Regions from separate parts of the Agrobacterium burrii genome, predicted to be linked through region 1. Evidence: predicted binding sites of a transcription regulator. Region 1 holds the regulator's gene; each other region holds the start of a gene.
What was found. Region 1 encodes LexA, which represses DNA repair genes until DNA is damaged. Its sites were predicted from a motif close to TGTTCNNNNTGTGTTCNG; they were not measured.
Positions count from the first base shown of each region.

Region 2: the regulator LexA is predicted to act here: its motif matches at 2,185-2,202, upstream of JZX89_RS25710 (LexA family protein).
Region 3: the regulator LexA is predicted to act here: its motif matches at 2,621-2,638, upstream of JZX89_RS20570 (ImuA family protein).
Region 4: the regulator LexA is predicted to act here: its motif matches at 5,556-5,573, upstream of ruvC (crossover junction endodeoxyribonuclease RuvC).

Region 1 is NZ_JAFLNA010000001.1:426,710-434,654, forward strand. It holds gene JZX89_RS02250 (ComEC/Rec2 family competence protein) at 1-828, shown strand, start outside; gene JZX89_RS02255 (glutathione S-transferase family protein) at 848-1,525, opposite strand; gene lexA (transcriptional repressor LexA) at 1,939-2,661, opposite strand; gene JZX89_RS02265 (VOC family protein) at 2,874-3,755, shown strand; gene kdsA (3-deoxy-8-phosphooctulonate synthase) at 3,755-4,600, shown strand; gene eno (phosphopyruvate hydratase) at 4,737-6,011, shown strand; gene JZX89_RS02280 (FtsB family cell division protein) at 6,315-6,632, shown strand; gene pdhA (pyruvate dehydrogenase (acetyl-transferring) E1 component subunit alpha) at 6,786-7,829, shown strand; gene JZX89_RS02290 (pyruvate dehydrogenase complex E1 component subunit beta) at 7,847-7,945, shown strand, end outside.
Region 2 is NZ_JAFLNA010000018.1:93,112-101,056, reverse strand. It holds gene JZX89_RS25730 (DUF3846 domain-containing protein) at 1-94, opposite strand, end outside; gene JZX89_RS25725 (hypothetical protein) at 123-686, opposite strand; gene JZX89_RS25720 (helix-turn-helix domain-containing protein) at 1,071-1,547, shown strand; gene JZX89_RS25715 (hypothetical protein) at 1,826-2,083, shown strand; gene JZX89_RS25710 (LexA family protein) at 2,235-2,666, shown strand; gene JZX89_RS25705 (Y-family DNA polymerase) at 2,663-3,934, shown strand; gene JZX89_RS25700 (SIR2 family protein) at 4,167-6,608, opposite strand; gene JZX89_RS25695 (sulfite exporter TauE/SafE family protein) at 6,954-7,766, shown strand; gene JZX89_RS25690 (DUF6428 family protein) at 7,918-7,945, opposite strand, start outside.
Region 3 is NZ_JAFLNA010000012.1:16,928-24,872, forward strand. It holds gene JZX89_RS20560 (error-prone DNA polymerase) at 1-390, opposite strand, end outside; gene JZX89_RS20565 (Y-family DNA polymerase) at 387-1,904, opposite strand; gene JZX89_RS20570 (ImuA family protein) at 1,819-2,583, opposite strand; gene JZX89_RS20575 (DUF1304 domain-containing protein) at 2,814-3,170, shown strand; gene JZX89_RS20580 (glycerate kinase type-2 family protein) at 3,175-4,446, shown strand; gene JZX89_RS20585 (hypothetical protein) at 4,564-4,812, shown strand; gene JZX89_RS20590 (putative bifunctional diguanylate cyclase/phosphodiesterase) at 4,819-7,062, opposite strand; gene JZX89_RS20595 (MetQ/NlpA family ABC transporter substrate-binding protein) at 7,261-7,945, opposite strand, start outside.
Region 4 is NZ_JAFLNA010000002.1:277,237-285,181, forward strand. It holds gene JZX89_RS04795 (MBL fold metallo-hydrolase) at 1-373, shown strand, start outside; gene JZX89_RS04800 (pyridoxamine 5'-phosphate oxidase family protein) at 424-927, opposite strand; gene JZX89_RS04805 (YebC/PmpR family DNA-binding transcriptional regulator) at 1,125-1,871, shown strand; gene JZX89_RS04810 (LLM class flavin-dependent oxidoreductase) at 1,928-2,929, opposite strand; gene JZX89_RS04815 (methyl-accepting chemotaxis protein) at 3,056-5,365, opposite strand; gene ruvC (crossover junction endodeoxyribonuclease RuvC) at 5,615-6,127, shown strand; gene ruvA (Holliday junction branch migration protein RuvA) at 6,156-6,773, shown strand; gene ruvB (Holliday junction branch migration DNA helicase RuvB) at 6,902-7,942, shown strand.

The DNA.
Region 1 (7,945 bases):
GTCGCCAATGAAGTGGCGTCCTGGGGCGGCAGCGCTGCAACGGGGCGGCCGCATGAGTGGTTTATCGGTCTCGGCTCGGCCGGCTTCCTGCTGCTGACCTTACTGCGCAGCCGACTTGCGCTGCTAGGTATTCCGCTTCTTGTCTTCGCTTTCGGCCTGTCGGCGGCCACGGCCTATCGCGATGTCCCGGATCTGCTCATTCACGAGGAGGGGGAACTGGTGGCGTTGCTGGAAGACGGCAAGGCCTATACGACAAAAACGCGACCGCAGGGCTTTGTATACGGCCAGTGGCAAAGGGCGCTGCTGCTGCCGGAACAGCCCGTGCCGCCGGTCATTCTTAAAGCGAATGCCGCAGTAACCAGTGTAGGCCTGACCACAAAATCAAAGCTCACGCCGGAAGAGATGAGGGTGGTGACGCGGCAGATGACGGCGGCGCTGAAAGATGCGGCACCCGGCGTCTTCACCTGCAGCAAAGGCATATGGTGCGTGGCGCGCGCCGGCAGTGGTGAATGGATTGTCGTTCTGGAAGACGGCCGGTTTGCTGGAAAAGCCTGCGACATCGCCGATATTGTCGTCGTTTCCCGCAGGACCTCGTTTTCACAATGCCGCTCAGGAGCGCTTCTGCTCAACCGCGATATATTGCGGCGCATTGGTTCAGTGGAAATAAACTTTGCCGGAAGCGATCAGTCTGCGGTCGTGGGACGGCTGCGTGCGGCGATTGCCGGGGCGGACAGGCCATGGAGCGAGCACCGCTATTACGACTGGAAAAGCGACCGTTTCGAATATGAGGTGCCGGAACCGGTCAGGCAGTTGCTGGCGTCGCAATAAACGCCGCCAGCATGGATCCTCAGACCTTCACACGCAGATCGGCAGTCAATTCACCAATGCCGCTGATTTCCTGTTCATGCGCCGCGTCGCGCCAGATCTCCTTCAATCCGGCTTCATACCATTCACGCATGGCGGGCAGGGCGAGCAGCCGATCGCAATAGGCTTTTGCCGCAGTCGAGAGCTCAGCGCCATAGGTCTGGAAACGGAACGCGACCGGGCAGAAGAAAGCATCGACCGCCGTGAATTTCTGACCGGCAAGATATGGGCCGCCGAATTTTGTCAGACCTTCGCTCCAGAGCACATCGATGCGCTTTATGTCTGCCGCAAGTCCAAGATCGCCATCCTTCGGCTTGACCCGAATACCGACTGACATCGGATAAAGATTGCGCAGCGAGGAAAAGCCGGCATGCATTTCACTCGCAGCCGAACGCGACCATGCACGTGCCTGCTTGTCGCTCGCCCAGACGCCCTGATGCCGTTCGGCGAGATATTCAGCGATAGACAGCGTTTCCCATATCGTCACGCCCTCATCGACAAGGCACGGCACCTTGCCGGTTGGCGAAAAGCTGGAAAAGGCGACGCCTTCGCCGAACGGAACAAGTTTCTCATCAAAAGCGATACCGAGCGTGCGCATCAACACCCACGGCCGCAGCGACCATGAGGAGTAGTTCTTGTTGGCGATATAAAGATCGTACATGGCTTATCTCCCGGATATGACGCGCATTTCTATACCTGTCGGGGCATGATGGAATATCGAAAATAATCAATGACACCCATAAATCGCGTTGATGAATGGCAGGGGCTTTGCACCGCGTGTCACCATTTGGCGGCAGCGCCAGGCCAGCCATATCCCTCAAGCGTAAACGACCTCACGCGACCAAAAGCCCACGGTATATGACGCAGTGGTGACAACACGCCGGAGAGAAGAGCGCGACAAGGATATCCATATGAGACTGGAACTGATCTCTACCAGACAGGTTGCGTCCGTCTGCGGGAAGGATAAGCTTTCCCGACACTCACATAGTCTGCCGAATTAGGAAATTGCCGTCATCTTCGACAGGGTTAGCCTCATGACGATGCCTGTTTCGAGAGGATGACGGCGAATTCAGATCAATGGTAACGACGTATAAGCCCGACCAGCTTGCCCTGAATTTTTACCCGATCAGGCCCGAAGATGCGGGTTTCATAAGCGGGGTTGGCTGCTTCAAGCGCGATGGAAGCACCCTTGCGGCGGAAGCGTTTCAACGTCGCTTCCTCATCATCCACCAGCGCTACGACGATATCGCCTGGATTGGCGGTATTGCTGTTGCGGATGATGACAGTATCGCCGTCGAAAATACCGGCCTCGATCATCGAATCGCCCTTGACCTCGAGCGCGTAATGTTCGCCCGAACCCAGCATGTCCACCGGCACGGCAACATCATGGGTGTTGTTCTGGATGGCGGAAATCGGCACGCCGGCGGCGATGCGGCCCATGACCGGCACGGTGACCGCCCCGCCGAGATCGTTGGCCGGAGCCTTTGGCGCTGGTGCGGGTTCCGGCGTCTTCGGTTTGCCAAGGCTGCCTTCGATGACGCTTGGCGAAAAGCCGCGTTGCGGCCTCGCGCCCGGCGTATAGGCCTCCGGAAGCTTGATGACTTCAAGCGCCCGCGCCCTGTTAGGTAGCCGGCGAATAAAACCGCGCTCTTCGAGGGCGGTAATCAGCCGGTGGATACCGGATTTGGAAGCAAGATCGAGTGCGTCCTTCATTTCATCGAAGGAGGGCGGCACGCCGGACTCTTTCATTCGTTCATGAATGAAGAGAAGCAATTCCTGCTGTTTGCGCGTGAGCATGAGGAAAACACCCTTGAGAATCGTCGTGGAGATCGTGAAACAAATACAGAACGAACACTATATGTTCCATATGTGTTCCGCAATCCCCTAAAATTTCGTGAAGCTGCTATCCGTTGTTTTGATGATTTGCCTGAAAGCACGAAATTGTGCTTTTCTGCCTTTCGGACCGTTCCGGCATCGCTATGCCGGATGTGAGAGCAGGAAGCAGGAAAATGACGAAAGCATACCGTGTCGACCATCTCGTTCTGCCTGTGGATGTCCTTGGCATTGCCGTTAATCGCCTTGGAAACCTTGGGTTTACGGTAGCACCAGCGGCTCTCCACCCTTTCGGCACGCAGAATGCCTGCGTTTTTTTCGCTGACGGCACCTATCTGGAACCTCTCGCAATTGCTAACCCGGCTAACTATAATGCCTCGATTGACCGGGGAAATGTGTTCACCGGGCGGGATCAGGCCTTCCGGAAACATGTCGCAGGGGAGGGATTTTCCGCTCTGGTCGCTGCAACACAGGACGCTCCTGGCGATCACGACCGATTCGTAGCCTCAGGCATTTCGGCCGGAAATGTCTTTGAATTTTCGCGGCCGGTCAAAATGCCTGATGGTTCGCAGAGCGAAGCGGCCTTCCGGCTGGCTTTTGCAGCCAGTGGTTCCGCTGCGGATTTCTTCCTGTTCAGTTGCCAGCGGTTGCAGGCCCTGCCGGGCGACCGTTCAGTGCTGGAGAGCCATGCCAATGGCGTTTCCGGCCTCAGCGAGATCGTCCTGTTTGCCGGTGGTGATGTGAATGCGGTGCGGCTGATCGAAACTGTTTTTGGCTGTGATGGCAAAGTGTCCCCGGATGGTGATGTGGTTTTCGCAACCGGCAATGCCCGCATAAGATTGACGCAAAATCCAGTCTTTGGCAGACATGCCTTTAATGCTCCCGAAGAGGGCGGCGATGGATTGCGCGGCGCAGGCATCGTCTTTTCCGTTCGCGATCTTGCCGTGACAGAAGCAGCACTTGCTGCTAATGGCGTGTCCTGCGCAGAAACGGGCGGCCGGCTGGTGGTGCCCGCAGCACCCGGTCAGGGCGTTGCCTTCGCCTTCGAGGAAAAATGATGAGCGTTACGAACAATCTCAAAGTCACCGCCGGCGATGGCGCCAGCAAGGTTTCCTTTTCCAATACCGAGCGTTTTTCGCTGATTGCCGGCCCCTGCCAGATGGAGAGCCGCGAACATGCCTTCATGATTGCGGGCGTGCTGAAGGAGCTTTGCGACAAGCTTGGAATAGGCCTCGTTTACAAATCCTCTTTCGACAAGGCGAACCGCACCTCGCTTTCCGGCAAGCGCGGCATAGGCCTTGACAACGCGATGCACGTTTTCGCCGATCTCAAGAAGGAATTCGGCTTTCCTGTTCTGACCGATATTCACACCGAGGAACAATGCGCCGTCGTCTCCGAAGTGGTGGATGTGCTGCAGATCCCGGCTTTTCTCAGCCGCCAGACCGATCTTCTCGTTGCCGCCGCCAAAACCGGCCGTGTCATCAACGTCAAGAAGGGCCAGTTCCTGGCGCCCTGGGACATGAAGAACGTGCTGGCCAAGCTCAATGAGAGCGGCAACCCGAATGTGCTCTTATGCGAGCGCGGTGCGTCCTTCGGTTACAACACGCTGGTCTCCGACATGCGCTCGCTGCCGATCATGGCGTCGCTCGGCGCGCCTGTCGTCTTCGACGCCACCCATTCGGTGCAGCAGCCGGGCGGGCAGGGCGGTTCGACGGGCGGTCAGCGCGAGTTCGTCGAGACGCTTTCGCGTGCGGCGGTCGCTGTCGGTGTCGCCGGCCTCTTCATCGAGACCCATGAGGACCCGGACAATGCACCATCCGACGGCCCCAACATGGTGCACCTGAAGGACATGCCGAAACTGCTGGAAAAGCTTCTGGCCTTCGACGCGATCACCAAAGCCTAAGGGGCTGGCGCGGTTTGTGCCAATCGATTTTAAATGGCGGGCGCTCCGTTTCTGCCGCCCGCCGTCATTGTAATTTCTTCGTCATCGTCTAAGACAGGCGACGGAAAATATCTGTTCCATTCCCAAGGGAGAGACCATGACTGCCATTACCGATATCATCGCGCGCGAAATCCTCGACAGCCGCGGCAACCCGACTGTTGAAGTCGATGTTTACCTCGAAGACGGCTCCATGGGCCGTGCGGCCGTTCCTTCCGGCGCCTCCACCGGCGCGCATGAAGCGGTTGAGCTGCGCGATGGCGGCAAGCGTTATCTCGGCAAGGGCGTGGAAAAGGCGGTCGAAGCCGTCAACACGGAAATCTTCGACGCCATCGGCGGTTTCGATGCCGAAAACCAGATCCAGATCGACCAGATGATGATCGCGCTTGACGGTACGCCGAACAAGTCGCGCCTCGGCGCCAACGCCATCCTCGGCGTGTCGCTCGCCATCGCCAAGGCTGCGGCCGAAGCTTCCGGCCTGCCGCTTTACCGTTATGTCGGTGGCCCGAACGCGCATCTGCTGCCGGTTCCGATGATGAACATCATCAATGGCGGCGCACATGCCGACAACCCGATCGATTTCCAGGAATTCATGATCCTGCCGGTCGGCGCGGAAAACATCCGCGAAGCCGTGCGCATGGGTTCTGAAGTGTTCCATACGCTGAAAAAAGAACTGTCCGCACAGGGCCACAACACCAATGTCGGCGATGAGGGCGGTTTTGCACCGGGTCTGGAAAGCGCGCCGGCTGCGCTCGATTTCATCATGAAGTCGATTGAAAAGGCCGGTTACCGTCCGGGCGAAGACATGTATGTCGGCCTCGACTGCGCATCGACCGAATTCTTCAAGGACGGCAAATACGTTCTCGAAGGCGAAGGCCGCACGCTGGAGCCGGGCGCAATGGCTGAATATCTGGCCGAGCTTGTCAACAAATACCCGATCATCTCGGTTGAAGACGGCATGGCCGAAGACGACTGGGAAGGCTGGAAGACGCTGACCGATCTCGTCGGCAACAAGTGCCAGCTCGTTGGCGACGATCTGTTCGTCACCAACTCTGCGCGTCTGCGTGACGGCATCAAGATGGGCGTTGCAAACTCCATCCTCGTCAAGGTCAACCAGATCGGTTCGCTCTCCGAGACGCTGGATGCGGTGGAAACCGCGCACAAGGCCGGCTACACCGCCGTCATGTCGCACCGCTCTGGCGAAACGGAAGATTCCACCATCGCCGATCTCGCTGTCGCGACGAACTGCGGTCAGATCAAGACCGGCTCGCTTGCCCGTTCCGACCGGCTCGCAAAGTACAACCAGCTGATCCGCATCGAAGAGATGCTCGGTCCGCAGGCTGCTTACGCCGGCCGTTCGATCCTGCGCGGATAATTCACGCTGGGGTTTGGCGACATGGCCCGCTGTCTGGCGTGCCATGGTTGGCCAGATGCATATCAATGCATGAGACGTCCTCCTCGGGCTTGACCCGAGGATCCATCCACAATCCCGCTTGTGGATCCTCGCCTCAAGGGCGAGGATGACTGTGAGGGGGATATGTCTCCCGGCAAATCCAGCCCGCCTTCCGGCGGGCTTTTTCATGCCCCTTTGCCGATCGCGATTTAAGGTCAACGGATAGTTAAACAATCCGCTTTAGTCTCGAGACTCACACTGTGCGTTTTAAGGCTTCTCTCCGGCATGTGGACCAGACATCATAAAAAGAGACGATTCGGCCGATTGATCGTTCCGGCCATCACGATCGCTTTTCTCTCTTATTTCGGCTATCATTCCATCCATGGCGACTTCGGCCTGCAGGCGACGGAGCGGCTGGAGCGGCAGCGCATTGCCAGAACGGCGGAGCTCGCAAAGCTCACACAATCGCGTGTGGCGCTGGAGCGGCAGGTGGAATTATTGAGTGACGGCTCGCTGGAGCGAGACATGATCGATGAAATTTCGCGTTATCAGCTGAATATGTCCCGCACGGACGAAATCGTCATCATGAACACATATTTCTAATTAACCGAAATCAGGTTAATTAACGAATTTTGATTTATTCACAGCATCTTAGCGTGAATATGTGCCATGCGTTTATAGCATTGCTGCATGGCATTTTCTTGCATATGGTGCGCGCCAATCTATCCGTTCAAATAGCAACTCAGGGAGGGATGAATGGCGCCGCGAAAACCAGCGACCGTGTCCGGCCGAAAGACAACGGCAAAGGCTGCAACCGAATTCACCGGTAAGAACAGCCCGGACTTCGCAAAGGAAGAAGAGCTTCACGCTTACCGTGAGATGCTGCTCATCCGCCGCTTCGAGGAAAAGGCCGGCCAGCTTTATGGCATGGGCTTCATCGGCGGTTTCTGTCACCTCTACATCGGTCAGGAAGCCGTTGTCGTCGGCATGCAGATGTCGCAGAAGGAAGGTGATCAGGTCATCACCGCTTACCGCGACCACGGCCACATGCTGGCGCTCGGCATGAGCGCGCGTGGCGTCATGGCCGAATTGACCGGCCGCAGCGGCGGCCTGTCGAAGGGCAAGGGCGGCTCGATGCACATGTTCTCCAAGGAGAAGCATTTCTACGGCGGCCATGGCATCGTCGGCGCGCAGGTTTCGCTCGGAACCGGTCTTGCCTTCGCCAACAAATATCGCGGCAACGACAATGTTTCCGTCACCTATTTCGGCGATGGCGCGGCCAACCAGGGCCAGGTCTACGAGAGCTTCAACATGGCGGCTCTCTGGAAACTGCCGATCATCTATATCGTCGAGAACAACCATTACGCCATGGGCACGTCGACTGCCCGCGCCACCGCCCAGTCGAATTATTCGCTGCGCGGCCAGTCCTTCGGCATTCCCGGCATTCAGGTGGATGGCATGGATGTGCGCGCCGTCAAGGCCGCCGCCGACCAGGCGCTGGAACATTGCCGTTCCGGCAAGGGTCCGATCATTCTCGAAATGCTGACCTACCGTTACCGTGGTCACTCCATGTCCGACCCGGCAAAATACCGTTCCAAGGACGAAGTGCAGAAGATGCGCTCCGAACATGACCCGATCGAGCAGGTCAAGGCACGGCTTCTGGAGCAGGGCTGGGCAAGCGAAGACGAATTGAAGGCCATCGACAAGGATGTGCGTGATATCGTCGCCGACAGCGCCGACTTTGCCCAGAACGACCCAGAGCCGGATGCGTCCGAGCTTTACACCGACATTCTGCTCTGATCGGGAAAGGGAAACCCATGCCAGTAGAAATTCTTATGCCCGCCCTTTCCCCGACCATGGAGGAAGGCACGCTTTCCAAATGGCTTAAAAAGGAAGGCGACAAGGTCACCTCCGGT
Region 2 (7,945 bases), on a different contig from region 1:
AGGTTTGAGCAAAGGCGCTGCGCGCATCGATCTCGACGGTTTGAATGGTCCCCGCCTCCGGGTCCAGCAGGTAAACGGTTGCTGTTTTGGTCATGTCTGGCCCTTCCATTTCCGCGAAGCGGTCACTCATGCCCCTCGTGGGCAGGAGCCCCGCTCCTGCTCCCGAGTTCGCGCGGAGCAGCGGGAGAGAGGGTGGCAAGGGAATAAAACGGAGGGGGTTCGCCCGCCCGGAGGCAAAGACAGAGGGTCGGCGCGTAAGCGGCGATCCTGCACGGAGCGCAAAGCGCGAAGGAAGGACGGGGATACCGTTTTTTCGCTTGCGAGGGAGAGAGGGCAGCGCTCCTCTTTCCCTCATCCAGCAAGCAGGACACCGAAGGTGTCACCGTTGATCTACCCACGCCGAATTGCTGTTCAGGAGGCATCTCAGCGATCGAGGCTATGATGGCTAAAAGGGCGGCGAGCGGAATGACGCCGCCAGGCACGGCGGCGACGTTGATCCAGAATTGATTGCTGGCTTCGCGGCTCTCGAATTTGCGCAACTCTTCGTAGGTGTCGAATTGCAGAACGCCAGCGGCATTTGTGTGCTCGAACCGCTCCTTGCGAATGGCGTGGAAGGTTCGGTTCGCTCTCAACAGGAGCCATACGTAACCGGCCAAAGCGATGACTGCTGGAATGAAAATATCCACGACGATGATACCCCAGAAATAAAAAGGGGCCGCCCTGTTTCGAGGCAGAGCGGCCCCCTGCCGGCATGGCAGAACGGGCTAGTGTCCTGTCACAACCTGACCTCGGTTTGATGCAATATGGTATCTTGCGATCAAACTGTAAATGCCAGTGAATAGCCCAATATGGCGCAAATCATTATTTGTTTCGCGGCGACCGCCGCGCTGCGCAAGCGATCGTTACCCGCAGGGCGGAGACGCTTTTCCAGCGGCTCCGTGCCGAAGGCATAGAGCGGGGTCGCGAAGCGATGCGCCAAATTTAGTCGAAAACCTATGTTTCAGGGTTCCTATCACGTAGCCAATTCGGTAACAAATAATCAGGCTTAGAAATTACAGCGCGGTAACACCATGGCAGGTCCAACGATAGAAAACTGGGTTGAACAACTCGGCCTACAGCTGGTCCAGGATCCTGATCTTGAAAAGCCGGTCTATCGGAAGCCCTATCACGGCAAAGTCCATCTGAATGCGGAACTGGACGACAAAATCAGTACGAGTATTCGGGAGGCCCGCGATAAACGGTCCTTGTCACGTTCCAAAATCGCTCCCCTGCTTGGCTTGAGTAACGCGGTCTATCATCGGTACGAAACGAGTGTTTCCCGACTGACCGTCTCCCGGCTAATTCATCTCTGCGAAGTTCTGGACGCCACGCCAGAGGAAATTCTAGCCCCTGCCGCTCCGCATCTATGGGGCGAAAATCAGGAACATTCCCGGCTCCTGCAAAATACGATCTCAGAAATCCGACAGCTCGACACGGAAGGTCTTGAGCGGATTTTCAAGCTTGTTGTCTCGATGGCGAAGAAACCGACACCCACGGCGGGCCGCTGAGATAGAGGCGCGGCGCAAGCCGCGCCTCTATTTCGGTCTCATTGGGTTGGATTTGGTTGAGGGCCGCGACGGGAGCGGCAAAGGTTGATTGAGGCTTGGCAATATCGAACAGATTATAGAAGTGAAAGTCGCCGCAGGCGTCCGTAGGGCCGGGCTGCATGCAGCCCCTTGAGATGATGATCCTTGCGGCCGCGCTTGCGCTTGCGGCCGCTCTGCTGTTGCGACGGCTGCTCCGGCCGAAGGCGAAGGAGCGACGTCAACGCATATAAGGCGACGATATGAACATGCTCGACGCCTATATTCTCGAAAACATCCCTCCAGTACTGAGGACTGGCGTTGGCGCGCTCATCGCTATCTTCATCGTAATATTTTTCATCAGGAAGATCGTCGGAATGGTCGTGATAGCGACCCTGATTATCGCCGGCTGGATCCTCTGGAGTGATCCTGCGCTACTGAAATCCGGGCAGGAGACCGTCTTCAGGTATCTTGATGAATGGCAGCATGGGTCACCTGACGAGGACCGGCCCCGCTGGTGAGCCGTTGGTCGCTACCGTACCGGGTGACGTAATTTTCTCTTATTAGGCGAGCGTAAAATAATCATCGCGTAATCCTCTATATTGCATTCTGCCGCCGTCTATGTTCCCTATTTGTTCCTTTCGCTCGTATCTCGTGAAGGGTGCTTTTAGAATGCTTGCCGGCCTGAAAATCCAAGCGGAGGTTTACGTTCCGCTACTGCTGCACGGGCTTTGCGCCGGCTTCCCGTCTCCCGCAGATGACTACATTGATGAATCCATCGACCTGACTCGGTTGTTGATCCGCAACCCGCCTGCGACCTTCCTCTGGAAGGTTGACGGCAATTCCATGCGGGATGCCGGCATTTTCCACGGCGACCTGATCGTTGTGGACAGGAGCGTGACCGCGGTCGATGGCGATATTGTCGTGGCAACGGTCCACGGCGAGCGGTCATTGAAGCGTCTGCGAATGAATGGCGATCGACCGCGGCTCCTGTTTGAGAATAGCGATATGCCGTTATTCGACCTGCCCGAAATCGCGGAAGTCGAGATTTGGGGCGTCGCCATGTGCAACGTCCACTGGCTCAGACCCAGGAAGCGGAGATGACTTCCTTTGCGCTGATTGATGGAAATTCGTTCTACTGTTCCTGCGAGCGGGTTTTCGACCCCTCCATTGAAAAGCGGCCCGTCATTGTCCTGTCGAACAATGATGGCTGCGCTGTTGCCAGAACGGCGGAGGCAAAGGCTCTTGGCATTGGGATGGGCGAGCCCTTCTTCAAGATCCGGGACCTCTGTCGGACTAACAATGTCGCTGTGTATTCCAGCAATTACACACTTTACGGCGACATGAGCGCACGCCTGAACGCGATTTACCGGCAATGGTCGCTGGACGTGGAAGTTTATTCGATCGATGAGAGCTTCCTCGATATGACCGACATCCGGCCGGTTGACCGGCAAGTATTCGGTCGCGATCTGCGATCGACGGTCCAGCGTTGGACAGGGATTCCGACATGCGTCGGCATTGGCCCCACAAAGACGCTCGCTAAATTCGCCAATCACGTCGCGAAAAAGAATCCTGAGCTTGGCGGGGTCTGCGATCTGACGGATGCAGCCTTGCGGCAAAGCTGGCTCGATCGGATCGAGGTTGGCGAGGTGTGGGGCGTCGGTGCGGCCTCGGGACGCAAACTGTTTGGCCTCGGGGTGGAGACGGCCGGCGACCTGGCGCGCATGGACGCGCGCTTGGCCCGCAAACTTCTGAGTGTGGTCGGGGAACGCACCGTGCTGGAATTGCAGGGCCTGTCATGCCTGCCGCTGGAAGACGTGCCGCCGCAACGCAAGGGCTGCGCGGTGACGCGTTCCTTCGGAGCGCCGGTTACGGACCTTGCCGGCATACTGGAAGCGGTTGCGGCCTATGCGACGAGGGCAGGAGAAAAGCTGCGCCGCTACGGCCTTGAGGCCACCCATATGGCGGTCTTCATGCACACGTCGCGTTTTAACGAGAAGGATCGACCCTACTCTGCGCAGACAACAGTGCACTTGCCCGAAGCGTCAAACGACACCTTCGATCTGATCCATGTGGCTCAGAGCGGAGCGCGCAAGATTTTCAGGGACGGCCATCGCTACGCGAAAGCCGGCATCATTATGAATGATCTTGTGCCGGCGCAGTCGCAACAGCGCCCGCTCTTTGACGCCCGCGATCGCGACCAGTCCGACCGGCTAATGACCGCCCTCGATGCGGTGAATAAGAAGTTTGGCCGTGGCGCTCTCATTCCCGCCTCGGCCGGCATCAAGCGCGAATGGCAAACGAAGTTCGACAGTCGGTCTCCCCGCTACACGACCAACATCAAGGAGCTGCCAATAGCGATGGCAAGGTAGATCGTGACCAGGATCGTTCGCTATTTGAGAGCCGCCCTAATGGGGCGGGTCTGCGAGAACCATTGCATCATATGCGGCATCTTCCTCCGCAAGCTGCGCTTCCGCCGCTGCAATTTCGTTGAGGATCCACTGGCGCTCGTCCCGATACACGGCGTTACGCAGCTCAGCCCGTTATCCTGACAGTCAGGCGTCTCGGAACGCTAATGGGCCAAAACGGGCTCCCGTAGTCTCTTCAGGCCAACGCTTTCGCAGCAGCGGCAAGGCGGTTGCGGAGCTCGGTAAGATTCCGAAATCGCCCAGTGTGCTTGAACTTGGAAATGCTCTGAATACCGATTTCGATTGAGCCTCTTAAAGACGCTCTCTGTTCCGGAGACAAGCCATGGACATGTCTATCAACAATTTCTGCGTAAAGTCGCATGACCGATAGCGGATGATAGAGGTCGTCATTTTTTCTTGCCAGCACTGCACGGAGAAGAGATATCGCATCTCGCTCAAGACTGCCGTCTGGACTGACCCCTTCCTCGCGCGCTTGGGTTAACAGAACCCGCGCCTTGTGATTGTCGATTTGATAGGTATCGAAACCACGGCGAGCTCTCGCAAGTCCCTCGGCATTTTCAATGAATTTAAATGAGATACCGAACTGGCGATCGTTCATTGTGCAGATGGATCTCTGGACCCAGAACAGGGGATCTTCAGCTGCAAAAGACAGCAAGCGGCAGTCATTATAAAATGTCTCGATTATCGCGTTTTGTCGATCATTACGGATTATGCGACCGTAAACTGAAAACTTCAGGAGTCCCTTCGCCATTTTGATCAGATCGCTTTCGTCGCGGAAAAATCTGTCGACAGAAAATAATCCGCGTTTCACAACATCGAGAATTGTCTCTATGTTGAAGACACGTTTCAAAATAAACTCAGCAAGTGCCGGCGATCGTATGCTCAGATCGCCATCGTCGATCCTAACAAGGCCGCCAAGGCCGTGCTCCCGCAGCGTCGTGCGCAGATCTTCAAAGGCACCGGAGTAGTCAAGCAATTCGGTGAGCAGCCAAACCTCAGAGAGATCCTGATATCCAGCCTGGGTTAAGACCGCGCTGAAGATGATCAAATCCTGCGCACCTTTGTCCAACTTCTGGATACTGATTAGAAGATCTTCGACCTTCTCGTGGAGTCTTCCAGTTTCGTATAGGCTCAGCACGATATCGCGTAGTTGTCCTCCGCATTTTTTCTCAACGAAATGTAGCTTTTCGGGATCAGTTAGGTCGGCGTATTGCCCGAGCAGGCCATTCACCGATAAGTAACCGACGATGCGAGATGCTTCCTCTCTCATCGGGCTGTCCAGGTCTATGTCAATGGTCGTAACATTCCCAAGGCGGGACTTAACAGCTGACAGAGAGGTTTCAAGAAAGCTGGTCCGTACGGTGGCGAGAATGATCAGATTGCTTTTCTGTAGCTCTAGGATTGCCGTCGGCAGCTTGCGAAAACGCATCACATCGTCGAAAATCATTAACGCGGATTCTTCGAGTGATTGAAGGTATGCCAACACGGTACCAATGTTCTCCGGCTCCCGCTGGAACTTGAAAACCCGAAAGTTTTTCTGGGCGTATAGATACCCGATCTGATCGGCGAAAATAGTCTTACCATTGCCGATATCGCTGTTGACCAAGATTGGCCTGGCACCAGTCGCGTTATTACCAGCACGTTCGTATGCATAACGGCTACGAGAAATCGTGTATGATCCTGGCTCGGCGGAAATGTCTGAGTGCGCGAGCTTGTCCGGATCTGGAGCACCAGAGATGAAAAGCCTCTCAATATCTGTAGGAGATATCGATGCTACCATTTTTGGCGAGAAGAACATTTCTTGCATAGAGATCGGTAGCGTGGTGTACGAAGTAATTGGCGCACCAGGGCGCTTAGCACCGAGGTGCAAAGCAAATGCAGCTAATCCAATGGGGTAGGCGGTGCCATTTTTGCTTAAACGTGTAAGCACTGGACGCTTTTCGTCGGGATGAGCGATGAAGTGAATCTTCTGTAGGACTTCGGGCGGCAATGAGCCCAAAAGCCGACGGATGTCGATATCTGAAAGAGAAAAGCCGACGAAGACGACACTCGATGCTGCGAGCATATCGTTTTGGAACGCTCTCATCCACGGCGACTTAATGAACGGCGAGTTGTCCCTCTGACGCTCCGAAAGCAAGAAAGACTTCGCGAATTCGGTAGCCGAGGCTTTACCAATATCACCGTAGATATGCAGGAGTTGAGTTGACCCTGGCATGGGCTCGCTCACAGGGTCATGGACTCCATGCTTGGTCAAAGGCTTGCGGTTATCCGAGCAAATCGTCTCAATCACGTCGTCATAGTTTGTCGTATAGATCCTTCGCCAGGGCTGGGTGACGATCGTAGCTTGATCCGCAGTGTAAGTCTTTGTTCGGAAGTTTGTGTGCAGCGCCTTAATGATGGCCTCGTCTCCGTGAGACTCCTGAAACTCCTCCGCTGCGGTATCAAGATCATAACCGTTGACAGAAGTGATGCCGACTTTGCCGAGCAGATCGGCAATTAAACCTGAAACGTCTTTGATATCTTCATCATTGGTATTGGTTGCTTCAGCCGAAAATCCTGCTCCCAAAAAGAGTATGGATGTACCGGCCTCGATAGTAGATGCTGCGGGAAGTGTCATCGTGCCCCCATGACCCTAATATGTGCGTTACACAGAGCATATCTCTGTACGTTGATGCAATAGTTGCGTTTTCGATCATAGCCTACCCGGTTCTATTCATTAGTCCGCCCCTACTCGGGCGGCACCGGCTTCAGCTGCGCGTCAAATGCAGCCCCTTCTTGCCCAAGCTGCCGTTCAGCTGCTTCAAGCTCGTTGAGGATCCACTGGCGCTCGTCCTGGTAGACGGCGTTACGCAGCTCGGCGCGTTATCCTGACAGTCAAGCAAAAGGACTGTATCGGCCCTAGCGCACTTTGCTAGCGAGCCATATGTCCGCTAAGGATCGATATCTTTAACGGACTATATCGATGTCTCAGAACTCCCCCACGTCATCGCCTGCCTCTCAGAATCTCCCCATGGCCTTTGCAGGCGGAGGAATTATCGGTGCCCTCGGCGGGTTGATCGGCCTTGGGGGTGCGGAATTCCGGCTACCTCTGCTAATCGGCCTGTTCAATTTTGCGGCCCTTGAGGCTGTTATCCTGAACAAAGCCATGAGCTTGGTTGTCGTCGCTACAGCACTCCCGTTCCGTGCTTCGACCGTGCCTTTCAGCACAATCGCTGAAAATTGGCCGATCGTGGTCAATCTGCTGGCCGGAAGCCTGCTCGGAGCATGGTTTGGGGCTGGATGGGCGACGCGCCTGAAGTCGGAAACGCTCTACAAGGTCATCGCCGCGATGCTGGTCGTGATCGCCGTCGTCCTAATGATCGGCCACGACGCGACAGCAGGTCAGCCTCTTCTAACGGGTGTAGCCCAGATGATCGCAGGCGTAGTGGCGGGCTTCATTATCGGGATCGTGGCATCCCTGCTCGGCGTGGCGGGCGGAGAGCTGCTGATCCCAACGCTGGTCCTGCTTTTTGGGGCAGATATCAAACTGGCCGGAAGCCTATCCCTTGCCGTGAGCCTGCCAACGATGCTGGTGGGGTTCACGCGTTACAGCCGCGATCAAAGCTTCTCGGTCCTCGGGCGCAACAAGACCTTCCTACTGGTCATGGCGGCAGGCTCGATCGTTGGCACCTTCGTCGGGGGCCTCTTGCTTGGCATAGTGCCAAATGAGTTCCTCCTTCCGGCGCTGGCCGCAATCCTGCTGATCTCAGCGGTTAAGGTATGGCGACACACCTGATAATGGCCGGTATTGGCGCGACTACCGATATCGACATTGCATCGGCTTCCTGCTGAAAACCAGTTCTCTAAGCCGCCCAAGTGGGGCGGCTCGTCCCTGATCAGCCCATTGAACGCGGCCTTTTCCTTGGCCAGTTTCCCTTCTGCCGTCGTCAGCCGCAACAGGCCTGCCCAGTTGCC
Region 3 (7,945 bases), on a different contig from region 1:
CGCGAGGTCAGTGAGCAACACGACGATCAGGCCTTCGCCATAGGCAACGAGATCGTCCCAAGCCAGCCGGCATTTGCCCTTGCCGCCCCGTTTCTTGCCAACGGAAAGCAACCGGCAAAGCCGCCCGTAAGCCGGGCGATCCATGGGATAGGCGAGCACGGAAAGATCATCGTCCAGATCGAGCCGGCAGCCGATGATGAGACGGATGCCATGATTATTGGCGGCTTCATAAGCGCGGGGAATGCCCGCAAGACTGTTGCGGTCCACGATACCCAGCGCCTCGATGCCGAGGCTTTTGGCCTGTTCGAAAAGCTCTTCGCAGGAGCTTGCCCCGCGCAGGAAGGAAAAATGCGTGGTCACCTGCAGCTCGGCATAACGGGGCGTATTCATGCGAAGACCCCGTGAATGAACCAACCCTGCGAACCCGTTTCGGCATGTTCGCCATCACCGGAGCGGAAAATCCAGAAGCGCTCGCCGCCTTCGTTTTCCACCATGAAATAATCGCGCACGGCGGCCTTTTCCCGGTCGCGTTTCCACCATTCGCCGAACACCCGTTCCGGCCCGTCGGCGCGCCGCACGTTATGGCGCACGCCTTTCCAGAGGAAATAACGCGGCGGATGGTCGGGCAGCAGCGCCAAAGTCTCGATGGGTTCCGGCCTTGCAAAAAGCCTGACCGGACGAGGCCAGTGGCCGGGCCAGCCGAGCGTATCCTCCGCCGCCAGCGCCGCAACTGAAGTAAGGGAGCGTTCCGGCACATCGCTTGCCACCGCCGCATAACGATAGACCCGGTGGCCGCGATTGAGGATGACATCGACCGTATCGGCGATGTCCGCACGGCCTTCCTCCAGAAGCGAGGAACGGGCCTGCGCGGCGACAAGCGGCTCGGCATGGGTGGCGGTCAGCACCATCATCTCGATGCCGAAGCCGGGATCGATGGTGTCGATACGGTCGGTCAAAAGCCGGACAAGCTGTTTGACATCGCGTACCGGTCTGGACGTACCGGCCCGTATGGCCTGCAGGCCGCTATCCACCCGGTGCAGCACCAGATCGACCCGGCGCGCGCCGAGGCCGCGCTTTTCCAGCGCGACGCAAAGTTCGGCAACCAGCTTTTGGCTATAACGGGCAATCGTTTCCGCCGCTGCGATGGGTTCGGGAAAGGCGCGCCGCACCTCCACCAGTTCGGCCACACGCACCGGTTCGATGGGTTCACCGATCTCGCCGAGCGCCTGGGAAAGACGGCGGACGAGTTCGGGGCCGAAACGCAGGGTCAGCGGCGCGCGCGGGGCTTCGGCAAGCTCACCAATGCTGCAAAACCCAAGTACCTTCAGCCCGGAAACGATACGGTCCTCCAGCCTGAGCGCAGCAAGCGGCAAAGCGCTGATCGCCACCCGCTGCCCGCCCGGCGGCACGATGCTGATCGCCTCACGGCCAAAACGCGCCAGCGCATGGGCCGCACCCCAGCTATCGGCAATGGCGGCGCGGGCAGAGAAACCGGCGGCATGCAGGCGATTGACCATGCCGCTCAGCATCAGCGTCTCATTGCCGTGCAGATGGTCCGCTCCTGATGTGTCCAGCACCAGCCCGTCGGGTGGGTCGGCGGCGACAATCGGGGCATAGATGCGCAGGAAATGAAAGGCCAGCTGTTGCAGGGCGCGGGCATCATCAGCCGCATCCAGATTTTCGACGAGAAGACCCGGCACCAGCGCCTGCGCCTTGCTGACCGGCGTGCCGGGCCGGATGCCCGCCGCCTTTGCCGCCTTGTCGAGCGCCAGCACCAGCCGGCGGCTACCCTGGCGGCCGATCATGACCAGCGGCTTTTCAGCCGGCGGCGCGTTCTCTCCCGAAAGACGCCGAAAACGATCCGTCGGCCATGTCGGCAGGTAGAGCGAGACGACCCTTTGCATCACAGGCTTCCACTTCAAATTCGGCACTTTCGCCGCCGCGACATCGCAAAAGTTCGAGAAACCAGCGCGGCCTGCCCACTCCCGGCACCGGCAGGGGTGATGAAGGCCGCACGGAGATGCGCCAGCGGGTCACCGCCGCCGTCGGCTCACCGAACAGCGCCGCATCGGCTTGACGCCGGAAGCGGCGGATGGCGATGCCGGTAACGCCTGAGGTTTCCGCCGCCAGTTGCAGCCGCCGCGAGGCGGTCATCGGCAGTTTCGCCAATTCACCCATCACCGCGCCGAAGCCGTTGCAGCGCAAGCCCTCCTCAAAACAGTCGAGCACGCCTTTCTCATCGCGGCATTCAACGATGATAAGCCGGTTCTGCGACAGGCCGGCCTGTGTCAGACCCGGCATGAACAGATCCCGCCGGGTGACACACCATAAAACCTTGCCGGAAAGCCGTGCCGCCACACCGGCAGCAAACAGGGCTGCGGCTGCACCATCGGCAGCGCCATTGCCGCCGCCGCTCAGCTCATGCAGGCAACCGAGCTTCAGCCCGCCTCCCGGCAGGTGATGGTCGATGGCATCCACGCCGAAAGGCAAGGTCTCGTGCAGCCGTTCAGGGCCGTTACCGATCCTTTCCAGCCTTTCACGCAGCTCTTCGACAACGAGCAACTGGTCCGCGCGCTTTTGCATGGCATGACGGTTTTCAATTCCGGATTTTCAATCTTACTGTTCTTGTTTTGTTCCTATTTCAGCAAAGAGTCAAGCAACAGGCTGTCGCTCATCAACAGTTTGCACGGGAAGAGAGGATTAAGCCCTTGCAGCGCTTCGTCCCGCCGTTAAAACGGAATTGTCCGCTCGCTGCCGTTCTTCTCACGAGAACCGATGCGCCACGGACATCAGGGTTTTGGAGGAGACCGCCGATGATCGCCAGCATTCTGATTGCCGTGGTTGCGGCCATCCATATCTACATCGTCATTCTGGAAATGCTGCTGTGGGAAAAGCCGGCCGGCCGCAAGGCTTTCGGTCTCTCGGCGGATTTCGCCCGGCAGACGAAAGTGCTGGCCGCCAATCAGGGGCTTTATAACGGGTTTCTGGCAGCCGGGCTGATCTATGGGCTCATGCAGGGCGATGCCGGGCTGAGCTTCAAGGTGTTTTTCCTTATCTGCGTTCTGGTGGCCGGTATTTTCGGCGCCGTTACCGCCAATACCATGAAGATCCTGTTCATTCAGGCGCTGCCCGCCATTTTGGCGCTTGGCGCGCTCTGGATTGGAGTATGAACCGATGACCGCATGGAATGACAGCCGCGCCAAAGACGCCCTCAACCGGATTTTCATGGCGGCAGTCGCAAGCGCCGATCCCGCAAAAGTACTGCAACACCACCTTCCCTCCCCGCCCAAAGGCCGCTGCGTGGTGGTGGGGGCGGGCAAAGCCTCGGCCGCCATGGCCGCAGCGCTCGACAAGGCCTGGGCGGATGTCGATCTCTCCGGTGTGGTGGTGACGCGTTACGGCCATGCCGTTCCGGCCGGTCGCATCGAGATCATCGAGGCCTCGCATCCAGTGCCCGACGACAGAAGTGCGGAAGCGGCCAAACGCATTCTCGCCGCCGTTGAGGGCCTGACCGCCGAGGACATGGTCATCGCGCTGATTTCCGGCGGCGGTTCGGCGCTGATGGTGGCCCCCGCCGAAGGCATGACGCTTGCCGACAAGATGGCCGTCAATCGTGCCCTTTTGGCCAGCGGCGCGACGATTTCGGAAATGAACGCCGTGCGCAAGCACCTCTCCCGCATCAAGGGCGGGCGGCTGGCGCTGGCCGCCAGACCGGCCAGGGTGGTGTCGCTGCTGATTTCCGACGTGCCCGGAGACGACCCCTCCGAGATCGCCTCCGGCCCGACGGTTGCCGATCCAAGCGACATTGAAACCGTGCGGGAAATCGTCTCGCGTTATGAACTCGATCTTCCCGAAACCGTGCGCAGGGTATTGGAAAAGGGCGAGGAAACACCGAAGGCCGGCGATATCGACGAGGATGTCAGGATGATCGCGGCCCCCTCGCTTGCCCTGCAGGCAGCGGCGGAAGAGGCGGTGAAGCTCGGCCTTACGCCGCTCATCCTCGGCGATTCCCTTGAAGGCGAATCCAGGGATGTCGGCGCGGTCATGGCCGGCATCGCCCTTTCCGCCAGCCGCAAGGGCCTGCCGGTCAAAGGCCCGGCCGTTTTGCTTTCCGGCGGTGAAACCACGGTCACGATCGGCAAAGGCCCGGCCGGCAAGGGCGGCCGCAACACGGAGTTCCTGCTGAGCCTTGCGCTGACGCTGAAGGGCGCAGACGGCATCTGGGCCATTGCCGGCGACAGCGACGGCATAGACGGCGTGGAGGATGCGGCGGGTGCCGTGGTGACACCGGATACGCTTGCCCGCATGCGCGCTGCCGGTGTCGATCCGCGCCAGTCGCTCGTGGGCCATGACAGCTATACCGCTTTCAAAGGGGTCGGTGATCTCGTGGTGACGGGGCCGACGCTGACCAATGTCAATGATATCAGGGCGATTTTGATCGGCTGAAATCGGCGGCGTTCCGGCTGGCCATTGCCGCCCGGTGCGCACATCCTCAGGCAAGGCCATTTTGACTATAGTATCGGACAGGTATAATCTGGAGGTATATACTTTGGAGCTTCAGCCATGCGTTCTGGAGTGCTCATACTTGGCCTGATCATGGCCCTCATACCCACCTTGGCGGATGCTCACAATTGCAAATGCCGAAATCGCGGCACCATGTTCGAACTCGGCCAGACATCCTGTCTGAAGGTCGATGGCGGCTCCTATCTCGCGCGCTGCGAGATGAAGCTCAACGTCTCGTCCTGGACCAAGGTTCAGGACGGTTGCCCCATAACACAACGGATGCCGCAGCAGTCGATACGCATCAATTGATGTCGTTTACGCCCCTGCCCGAAGTGCAAATAGCGGCGCATTCTGCGCTTCCACCATGATGGTGATGTCTTCGGCGGCAACCGGTTTCGAAAACAGGTAACCCTGCAACTCGTCGCAGCCGCACAGATGCAGGATGGCGGCCTGTTCCTCGGTCTCGATGCCTTCCGCCGTCACCGGAATATCGAGCGATTTCGCCAGCGCCACGGTGGCCTGCAGCATTTCCAGAGAGCGCCCGCCATGTTCCAGCGCCACGACCAGTGACCGGTCGATCTTCATGCGGTCGAAGCCGAAGCGGCGCAGATATCCGACGCTTGCAAATCCGGCGCCGAAATCATCAAGCGCAATATGCAGGCCAAGCTGTTTCAGCTTGTCGATCGCAGCACCTGCCCGCTCGGGATGCTGGATGAAATAGCCTTCCGTCATTTCCAGCCGCAACCGCTCGGATGGCGTCTGTGTGGCCGCGAGAATATCCGCCACATAACCGGAAAAGGCGGGATTGCGGAATTGCACGGGCGAAATATTGACGGACAACTTGATGGAGGGCCATTGCCGCGCCGTCTCGCAAGCCTTGCGCAGAACCATAAGGCCAAGCCGGTCGATGAGACCGCTGGTTTCGGCAGCCGCGATGAATATATCCGGCGGCACGAAGCCATGTCCCGGCCTTTGCCAGCGCGCCAGCGCTTCCACCCCGGTAATGCAGCGCGTTGCGGCGCTGACGACCGGCTGATAGACCACCGTAATCTCGTCGTTGAGGATGGCGCAGCGAAGATCGGCCTCGAGCTGCAGCTTTTCCTCGCGCAGCGCATCCATCTTCAACTCATAGGAAACGTAACGCCCGCGCCCGTTCTCCTTGGCCTGATACATGGCCATATCGGCGCGGCGCAGCAGTTCCTCGCCATTGATATCGCCGGCACGGGAAACCGAAGTGCCGATGCTGCAGCCGATGCTCGCCACCCTTTCACCGATGCTGAACGGTTCGGTGAAAAGTTCGAGCAGCGCCAGACACAGCTTGCGGCCTTCCGCCCAGACATCATTGCCCTGAATGGCGATGGCGAATTCATCGCCGCCGAGCCGCGCCAGCACCGCACCTTCCGGCACCAGCACCCGAAGTGCAGCCGCCACACCCTTGATCAGCCGGTCACCCGCGGCATGGCCGTAAGAATCGTTGATTTCCTTGAAACCGTCGAGATCGAGGTAGAGCAGCTTGATATCGGTTCTGTCGTGACGGGCCTTGCCCACCATGCGGTTCAGCCTGGCAAACAGACCGGCGCGGTTGCTGAGCCCGCTCAGACGATCGCGCAGCGCCTCCTCCCTTGCCGCCGCCTCATCCGCCTTCAGCCGGTCAAGCGTGGCCGAGCCGATGATGAGAAGCACCAGAAAGAACGTGCCGGCAATGCCGAGCGCGGTGAAGACGACCGGCCGCGCCTCGTGGAAGCTGACATCTCCCGGCAAATGCGAGCGCCAGACAAGCCGCGCCAGCACATCGCCGAGCGGATTGACGATATCCACATGGTTGACTGAAGGCGCGTCGCCATATTGCAGCTCCAGACCGTCGATGACGTAGTTGCGGGCAAGCTTGTCCACCGTCGCCTGTTTGAGATGGCGGGCGAAAATCAGATAACGCCGCTCCGCGCCGACGGGCGGCAGAGCGCCGGACTTCAGCCGCACCAGCGCGACGCCTGCGGCAGCAACGCCATCGTCGGTTTTGACAAAACCGGTGACCTGGGAGGTGATGTCCGGACGCATGGCCTGCACGCGTTCGATCATCTCCTCCAGACCTGCGGCAAAATAGGCGTCAGGCGCCCATGTGACGGGCTTGCCGTTCTGGTAGGCCATGCGAACTCTGCCATCCTCATCGAGAACGACAGCGGTATCGAAGAGATCGTTGTTGACCGTCATGTCGCCGTAATTGCTGGCTATCCAGTCGAACCTGTCAGGCGCATAGACATATTCTGCGGCATCGTCCCAGGCGGCGTAGTCATTCAGCGTAGCGCCAAGCTGCTCGCGGAAGGTGACCAGAGCGCCCGCCGTGGTCTCGCGTGAGCGGGCATTGTCAAGCAGGTTCGCCTTTTCCCGGACCTGGCTGAGGGCGGACAGGACCAGCGCGGTGACGATGAGAAGCACCAGCGCAAAGGTGGACAATACGATGCCGACGGCGGTTCTGCGCCCGACCGGCAAATATTCCCCAATGTTTCGCGGCGCAATCCGCATAAATTCCCCTTCGAAAGCATCATCTTGCGAAGGAAACATTCAAAAGCCGTTAAACGGCATTGTGACGCCGCCCCAAAAAGATACGGGTATAAAACGACAGTCTGGCCGTGAACCTGAAAAATCCTTCCATAAAATACCGGGGGTTTTTCACAAAAGACGGATTTAAACCCACGCCGCAAAGAAAAAACCTCCCCCGCGAACGGGAGAGGCCAAAACTTTCGCCAGGGCGAACAGGGGTTACCAGGACGGGATGACCGTGCCGTTATACTTTTCCAGAATGAAGGCCTTCACTTCCGGGCTGTGGTAGGATTCCACCAGCGTCTTCACCCAGGGCTTGTCCTTGTCCTGCGTGCGAACGGCGATGATGTTCGCATAAGGAGACTTTTCGCTTTCGATGGCGATGGCGTCCTTCTTCGGGTTCAGGCCTGCTGCCGTCGCATAGTTGGTGTTGATGACCGAAGCGTCGGTGTCGTCAAGCGAACGCGGCAGCTGGGCGGCGTCAAGTTCGACGATCTGGATGTTCTTCGGGTTTTCGGTGATGTCGGCCGGCGTTACCTTCAGGCCGGCTTCTTCCTTCACCTTCAGAACACCCTTGGAGGCGAGAACCAGAAGCGCGCGGCCGCCATTGGTCGGATCGTTCGGAATGCCGATGGTCGCGCCGTCCTTCAGCTCGTCAAGGTTCTTCACCTTCTTCGAATAAACGCCCATCGGGGTGGTAATGGTGGTGCCGACGCTGACAAGATCGAACTTGCGGTCAGCGATCTGGTTGTCAAGGTAAGGCTGGTGCTGGAAGGAGTTGGCCTGCAACTCGCCATCGTTCAGCGCCTGATTCGGCACGACATAGTCGGAGAATTCGATGATATCGATATCCAGCCCCTTGGCGGCTGCGATCTTCTTCACCTGTTCCATGATCTGCGCGTGC
Region 4 (7,945 bases), on a different contig from region 1:
TGACTACGAATCCTTCCAGGAAAACGGCAATTCCATCTTCATCTTCGAAGTTGCAGGACTTTGTATCGGCCATCTTGGCCACCTGCATCATGAATTGACGGATACGCATTACGCTGAGATTGGACGTCTGGATGTGCTGATGGTGCCGGTGGATGGTGGTCTGACCATGGGAGCCGACAGCATGAGCCGGGTGGTGAAGCGTCTGCGCTCAGCGCTCATCCTGCCGATGCACCGTACCGGGGCGCCGCTCGAGCAGTTTCTGACCATGTTCGGCGAAAGTTTCCAGATTGCCTATGCCACCGATCCGGTAATCCGGGTTTCGATGAGAAACCTTCCCCGCCAACCGCAGATATTGGTGCCCAAGGGCATGTAGTCTGGCGACGGGTGAGGAAGGCCGGGGGAGCCGATAAATCGGGGGCGGAACTAGGCGAAGGAAAGATGTTGGCGGACGCCGACATCCGGTGTCTTGTCATCCGACATGTTGGCCTTGGCGATTTCCCAGCCGAATTTCAGCGTGCTGTCGGTCGAGGCCCAGATATCAGCATCATCGACATGAAGCGCCAGCATCGTCAGCTGCGGATCGGTCTTGCCGTGCTCGAACCAGGCGGCGGTGACAGAGTTCCAGTACTCGTCGATCTTCGACCTGTCGTCACGCGTCTCCAGAACTCCGGAAAGGCAGGCGTGATAATCATGGTCCTTGCCGATGACGCAGAAATGCGCGCGTGAGCCGGACTTCAGCGACTTCACAAGATCGGTGTCTTTTTTGGAGAAAAACCAGATGGTGTTGGTCTTTGGGTCAGCATGAGGCGCCATCGGCTGCATGTGGTTGTGCAGGCCCTCGAGACCGAGCATGCCGGCATGGACGGAATTGATTTCGTCCCAGAGCTGACGGGCCGGGGCTTCTCGTGCTTCAGTCAGGCTGACCATATGTTTTCTCCTTCCGGTCTGATGCTGCGACGGGGAGAAAACCATCTCCTCATCTGCTGCGTTCATGATCAAAACGAGGCGCGGATAAATCAGTTCCTTCTATTGTTCACGGAAGAGAAAGTGCCTGCGGGGTTGAACGACGGGCGTATCGCACTTATAAGGCCCGCAATCTCAAAATTTAGGCAATCAGGTTTTCCATGGCTGGTCATTCACAGTTCAAGAACATCATGCACCGCAAGGGCAAACAGGACTCCGTTCGGTCCAAAATGTTTTCCAAGCTTGCGCGTGAAATCACCGTTGCGGCAAAAACGGGCATGCCCGACCCGAACATGAACGCACGCCTGCGTCTGGCAATCCAGAACGCCAAGGCCCAGTCCATGCCGAAGGACAATATCGAGCGCGCCATCAAGAAGGCTTCCGGTGCAGACAGCGAAAACTACGATGAAGTCCGTTACGAGGGTTACGGCCCGGGTGGCGTCGCTGTCGTTGTCGAGGCCCTGACCGACAACCGCAACCGCACCGCCTCCAACGTACGCTCCATCTTCACCAAGGCTGGCGGCGCACTCGGCGAAACCGGCTCGGTGTCCTTCTCCTTCGACCGCGTTGGCGAAATCACCTATAAGGTCGAAGTCGGCGATGCCGACAAGGTTATGGAAGCGGCCATCGAAGCGGGTGCTGACGATGTCGAATCTTCCGAAGACGGCCACACCATCATCTGCGGTTTCGAAGCGATGAACGAGGTTTCCAAGGCGCTGGAAGGTGTGCTTGGCGAAGCCGAAAGCGTCAAGGCCATCTGGAAGCCGCAGAACACGGTGCCAGTGGATGAGGAAAAAGCGCAGTCGCTAATGAAGCTCATCGACAATCTCGAAGACGATGACGACGTGCAGAGCGTCTATTCCAACTTCGAGGTTTCCGAAGAAATTCTCGCCAAACTTTCCGCCTGACGTTTCAGATTTTTAAAAAAAAGCCCCGGCAGCGTTTTCGCTCCGGGGCTTTTTGTTTAGGCGGCCTTCCTGATGGAACTTCGCACATCGGCGAAAATCTCCACGGAGCGCAGCCGTTTGTCGATGTCATGGATCGGCATCGATACGATCAGTTCGTCTGCCTGCGTTTCGGCAAGGAAACCACCGAGATGGCGCTCGATCGTTTCGGGGGAGCCAACTGCGGCGAAACGCAATGTGTGCTCCACCGAGAAACGCTCCATTTCATTCCAGTAATCATCCATGCTGTGCACCGGCTTCGGGAACGGAGTGCGCACGTTGCGGCGCAGATTGACGAATTGCTGCTGCGACGAGGTGAAGAGATGTTGCGCTTCCTCGTCCGTCTCAGCGCCGACACCCATCACACCCACCATGACATAGGGCTTGTCCAGCACCTCGGACGGCTGGAAGCGCTCGCGATAGATATGGATCGCTTCCATCAGCATGTCAGGGGCAAAATGAGATGCAAAGGAATAGGGCAGGCCAAGTGCCGCGGCGAGATGCGCGCTGTAGGTGCTGGAGCCGAGCAGCCACAGTGGCACGTTGGAATTCATGCCCGGCACGGCGAGGATCGCCTGATCCTGCTGCGGCGGGCCGAGGTAACGCTGCAGTTCTATGATGTCCTGCGGGAAGTTTTCCGCACCGGCATCGAGATTGCGACGCAACGCGCGTGCCGTGCGCATATCGGTTCCGGGTGCACGGCCAAGGCCAAGATCGACCCGGCCGGGCAGCAGCGCTGCAAGCGTGCCGAACTGCTCGGCAATCACGAGAGGTGAGTGGTTGGGCAGCATGATGCCGCCGGAGCCGACACGAATGTGTTTCGTGGCTGCCCCCACATGGGCGATGACGAGCGATGTCGCAGCACTGGCAATACCCGGCATGCCGTGATGTTCCGCCAGCCAGACGCGGTTATAGCCGTGGTCTTCGGCCTTGATTGCCATGCGGCGGGAATTTTCAAGCGCCTCACTGACGCTCTCGCCTTCGCCGATGGGCGAAAGGTCGAGAATGGAAAAGGGGATCATCCGACGCTCCTGCGTAAATTCAAATCTTTGCTGCGGATGTAAGGCGCGTGTCCCGATTTACCATAGAAGTCGCATAGAATTGATGGATGGTTCAAAAAAATTGGGGCCTCCGAAGAAGCCCCTTACTCAGCCGGCCCGCCGGAATTGACGGGTTTTGCCGTGTGCCGCCGCTTGCCCGTCAGTGGCCAGCACGAATTGTCCGAGCCTGCCGTCCATCTCGCCCGCTTCGGAAGCGAGGTTATGAATGGCGGCCGTTGTTTCCTCCACCATGGCGGCATTTTGCTGGGTCATGGTGTCGAGGCTGGTGACGGTGCCATTGATCTCCGCAAGCGTTTGCGCTTCCTCGCGGGTCGATTCCATGATCTCCTCGATGCGGGAACTGATTGTCTGTACATGCTTGCCGATGCCGGTGAGTGACGCGCCCGCCTTTTCGACTAACACAACACCTGCGGAAACCTCGTCGGTGGAGCGTTTCAGCAGGCTGGAGATTTCCTTGGCGGCGGCGGCCGAACGCTGTGCCAGTTCGCGGACTTCCTGCGCCACGACGGCAAAACCCCTGCCGGCGTCGCCAGCGCGGGCGGCTTCCACACCCGCATTCAATGCGAGAAGGTTGGTCTGGAAGGCAATTTCATCGATGACGCCGATGATCTGGTTGATCTGGCGCGATGAGGTCTGGATCGCCTCCATGGCGGCGATGGTCTGCGCCATCACACGGCTGGATGCCGTCGCCTCCGTGCTGGCGTCATGGGCGATCCGCGTTGCCTGTTCGGCACGTTCGATCTGGTCGCGGACGGCCTCTGTGATGGCCTTGATGGCGCTTGCAGTCTCGGTAATGGAGGCCGCCTGCCGCTCGGTGCGCTCCGCCAGCTGGTCGGCACCCACTCGCATTTCTTCGGAGCCGCCACGAACGGCTGTGGAATTGCCACCGATGGCCTGCATGGTTTCGCTCAGCCGGGCAAGCGCCGTATTGAAGTTGTGGCGCAGGCTTTCGAGATCGTCGGGGAACACGGTGTCGATACGATAGGCAAGATTGCCATTCGCCAGCCGGTCCAGACCTTCGTCCAGAGACTGCACGACCATCTGCAGGGTTCCGGCTTCGGCTTCGCGCTGCGCAAGATGCGCGCGGCGTGCGGTTTCGGCTTCCTCCCGGGTCCGCGATGCGGTCTCTTCCATCTCCCGCTGCAGAATAAGCTTTTCACGGAAACTGCCGAGCGCCCGCGCCATGCGGCCGATCTCATCCTTCCTGTCCTGATTGCCGATTTCCGCATCAAGACGACCTGCTGCCACCTCGCCGGTCAGCCCGGCGAGCTTTTCCAGCGGGGCGAACAGGCGGCGCGCGAAAAAGGCCGTCGCCGCGCACATGGCGGCCAGAACGCAAAGGCCGATCACGGCAAGTGTGCCGGCAATCGAGATGGAACCCGCGTTCAACTCGCTGCGCAACATGCTTTCGACGGCGAGATATTTTTCACCTGCAAAGGAGAAGGGACGGGCATAGGCATTAGCCTCACCATCCGGGCGGTCGATTTTGGCAATCGTCATGCCGGTGGCGTTCAGCGCCTGTCCATGGAAACCGTAGATTGCCGGGTCGAGACCGATGAGCTTTTCGCCCTGCTCGCCCAAAACCTTGCCATCGGCCGAGATGATTGCCGATTGTTCGGAGCTGCCGGCCGCGATGCCCTTTGCGAGTATCTGGCTGAACACGTCTTCCTTGACGCGGAAGAGGACGATACCCTTGAAGGCACCGAATTTAACGACCGGAACGCCGAAATAAATACCGGCCTCTTTTGTTGCTGTGTCGATCCGCAAGCCGGAGAAACTGGTTTGCGCCATGTCGTTGACGGCTTTTTCGGCATTCGCGGTGCCGCGTGCAAATGCCGCGCCGAGGCCGCTTTCCGTCCAGACGCCGCCGGTCACGGTTTCCGCAAAGGCCGCTCCCTTCAGATAAGAGTAATAGACCGTGCCGGCCGGATCGATGAAGAGGATGTCGCTGAACGGCGTTCCCTGCAGATATCCGCCGATATCCGTCTGGGTCTTTTCATGGGTCGAATAATAAAAGCCGCTTGGGCTTTCCGGCTTGATCAGCTTTTCCTTTTCACCAAAGGTATTTTCCTTGACGAAGACACGCTGCAGTTCCGCCTTCGCGTCACCGGAATTCTTTTGTACGGTTGCCCAACCGCTGCGCATGGAAACAACAGCCATTTGCAGTGCTTCGATCTTGGCGATGGAGTCCGCCTGCGTCTTCAGCTGTTCAAGGCGTTCCTGAAGCATGTCGCCGCGGAAGACGAGAATGCTTTCCATGGATTTCGACGCCTGTTCTTCGAGAACGCCGCTGCTGCTTTGATAACCGAGAAGGGTCAGAGCCCCGGTGGAGATCGCCATCAGCGCCAGGAAAATCACCAGCACTTTGGTGGATATGGAATGAAAACGATTCAGCATGGCCGAAGCAGCCCCCAATGCCGGATCAGTTCCCGCGCCATGCATGAATGGCGCCATCGGACGGCTGATATGGCGAACATATTGTGCTGCGGATCATCATGTCCGCAGCTCCCCTTTTGTTGGTTTTGTGGGGGAACAATGCGGTACGCGGTTTAAGCAGAGGTAAATGCTGCATTGCAAATTTGATCAATGTTGTCGTTTTGTTCACTTATCGCTGGCAGGGTCACCACCGGAAAGATAAGGTAACTCATGCAAAAGACGATTCGAATCATCGGCATCGATCCCGGACTGCGGCGCACCGGCTGGGGTGTGATCGACACCCTCGGCAACAGCCTGCGGTTCGTCGCTTCCGGCACGGTAACCTCGGATGGCGATATGGATCTCGCCTCCCGCCTCTGCCAGCTGCATGACGGGCTGGCAGAAATCGTGCACAGCCACCAGCCCGATGAGGCCGCGGTGGAGCAGACTTTCGTGAACAAGGATGCCGTGGCTACGCTAAAACTTGGCCAGGCGCGTGGCATTGCCATGCTGGTGCCGGCACGGGCGGGATTGCCGGTTTTCGAATATGCGCCGAATGCGGTCAAGAAAGCCGTCATTGGCGTCGGGCATGGTGAAAAGCAGCAAATTCACATGATGCTGAAAATCCTGATGCCGAAGGCCGAATTCAAGGGTAACGATGCGGCGGACGCGCTCGCCATCGCCATCTGCCACGCCCATAATCGCGGCGGTGACAGGATGCGGCGGCTCCTGGCGGCCGGTTGAATATAGATCTCATTGAGCGGGCGGCATCATGATCGGAAAATTGAAGGGCAGCATCGAGGAAATCGGCGCGGATTACGTGCTGGTGGACGTGCATGGCGTCTGTTACGTCGCCTATTGTTCGGCGCGCACACTGTCGAAAATCGGTTCCGCCGGAGAGGCGGTGGTGCTGTTCATCGAAACCTACGTGCGCGAGGACCAGTTGAAGCTGTTCGGCTTTCTCTCCGCACTGGAGCGGGAGTGGTTCAACCTGCTGCAGAGCGTGCAGGGGGTTGGCTCGAAAGTGGCGCTGGCCGTCTTGTCCACCCTGTCGCCTTCCGAGCTCGCAAATGCCATTGCGCTTCAGGACAAGGTGATGATTTCGCGTGCGCCCGGTGTGGGGCCGAAAGTGGCGGTTCGTCTTGTGACTGAACTTCGCAACAAGGCGCCCGCTTTCGCCGGGGATGCTTCGGCGTCCATCGGGCTGAAGCAGGAACTTGGGGAGGGCGTCGCCTCCGCGCCGGTGGCCGATGCGGTCTCGGCGCTCACCAATCTCGGCTATTCACGAGACCAGGCCGCCAATGCAGTTGCCGCCGCGCTGAAGAATGGCGGGGAGGGCGGCGATAGCGCCAAGCTGATCCGGCTGGGGCTGAAGGAACTTTCGCGGTAAGAACGGCTTGGCAAGCGGGCGTGTAGCCCAGGCCTATCCTGAATTTCGTGAAGCGCCTTGTTGCGATACTCATGATATAGCGGCGGCGGTTACCTGATGAATTCGGCTATAACAATGGAATGCCCTGAATGAGCGATGCGGAGAGACTGATTACCCCGGAAAAGCGCGGTGAGGATATCGACACCACGCTGCGTCCGCAGTCGCTGGACGATTTTACCGGCCAGGCAGAAGCCCGCGCCAATCTCAAGGTATTTATTGAAGCCGCCAAGAACCGGGGCGAGGCGCTCGATCACGTGCTGTTCGTCGGTCCGCCCGGTCTCGGCAAGACGACGCTGGCGCAGATCATGGCCAAGGAGCTTGGCGTCAACTTCAAGTCCACGTCAGGGCCGGTCATTGCCAAGGCAGGCGATCTTGCCGCACTTCTCACCAATCTCGAGGAGCGCGACGTTCTTTTCATCGATGAAATCCACCGTCTAAACCCTGCTGTGGAGGAAATCCTCTATCCGGCCATGGAGGATTTCCAGCTCGACCTCATCATCGGCGAGGGGCCGGCGGCGCGTTCGGTGAAGATCGATCTGTCCAAATTCACCCTTGTTGCCGCCACTACCCGCCTTGGCCTGCTGACGACACCGCTGCGCGACCGTTTCGGCATTCCTGTCCGGTTGGCCTTCTACACGGTCGATGAGCTGGAACTGATCGTCCGGCGTGGTGCGCGGCTGATGGGGCTGAATATGACCGATGGCGGTGCGCGGGAAATTGCAAGACGCGGGCGCGGCACGCCACGCATTGCCGGACGGTTGTTGCGCCGCGTGCGCGATTTCGCCGAGGTGGCGCGGGCAGAAGCTGTTACACGCGAGATTGCCGACGAGGCTTTGACGCGGTTGCTGGTCGACAATATGGGCCTCGACCAACTGGACATGCGGTATCTGACCATGATCGCCGTCAATTTCGGCGGCGGCCCGGTCGGCATCGAAACTATCGCAGCTGGCCTTTCTGAGCCGCGCGATGCCATCGAGGACATCATCGAGCCCTATATGATCCAGCAGGGTTTCATCCAGCGCACACCGCGCGGGCGCATTCTGACCGCAACCGCCTGGAAACATCTCGGCATGCAGCCGCCGAAGGATCTCGAGGCCGCGCAGTTCCGGCTGACGCTGGAAGACGATTGAGGG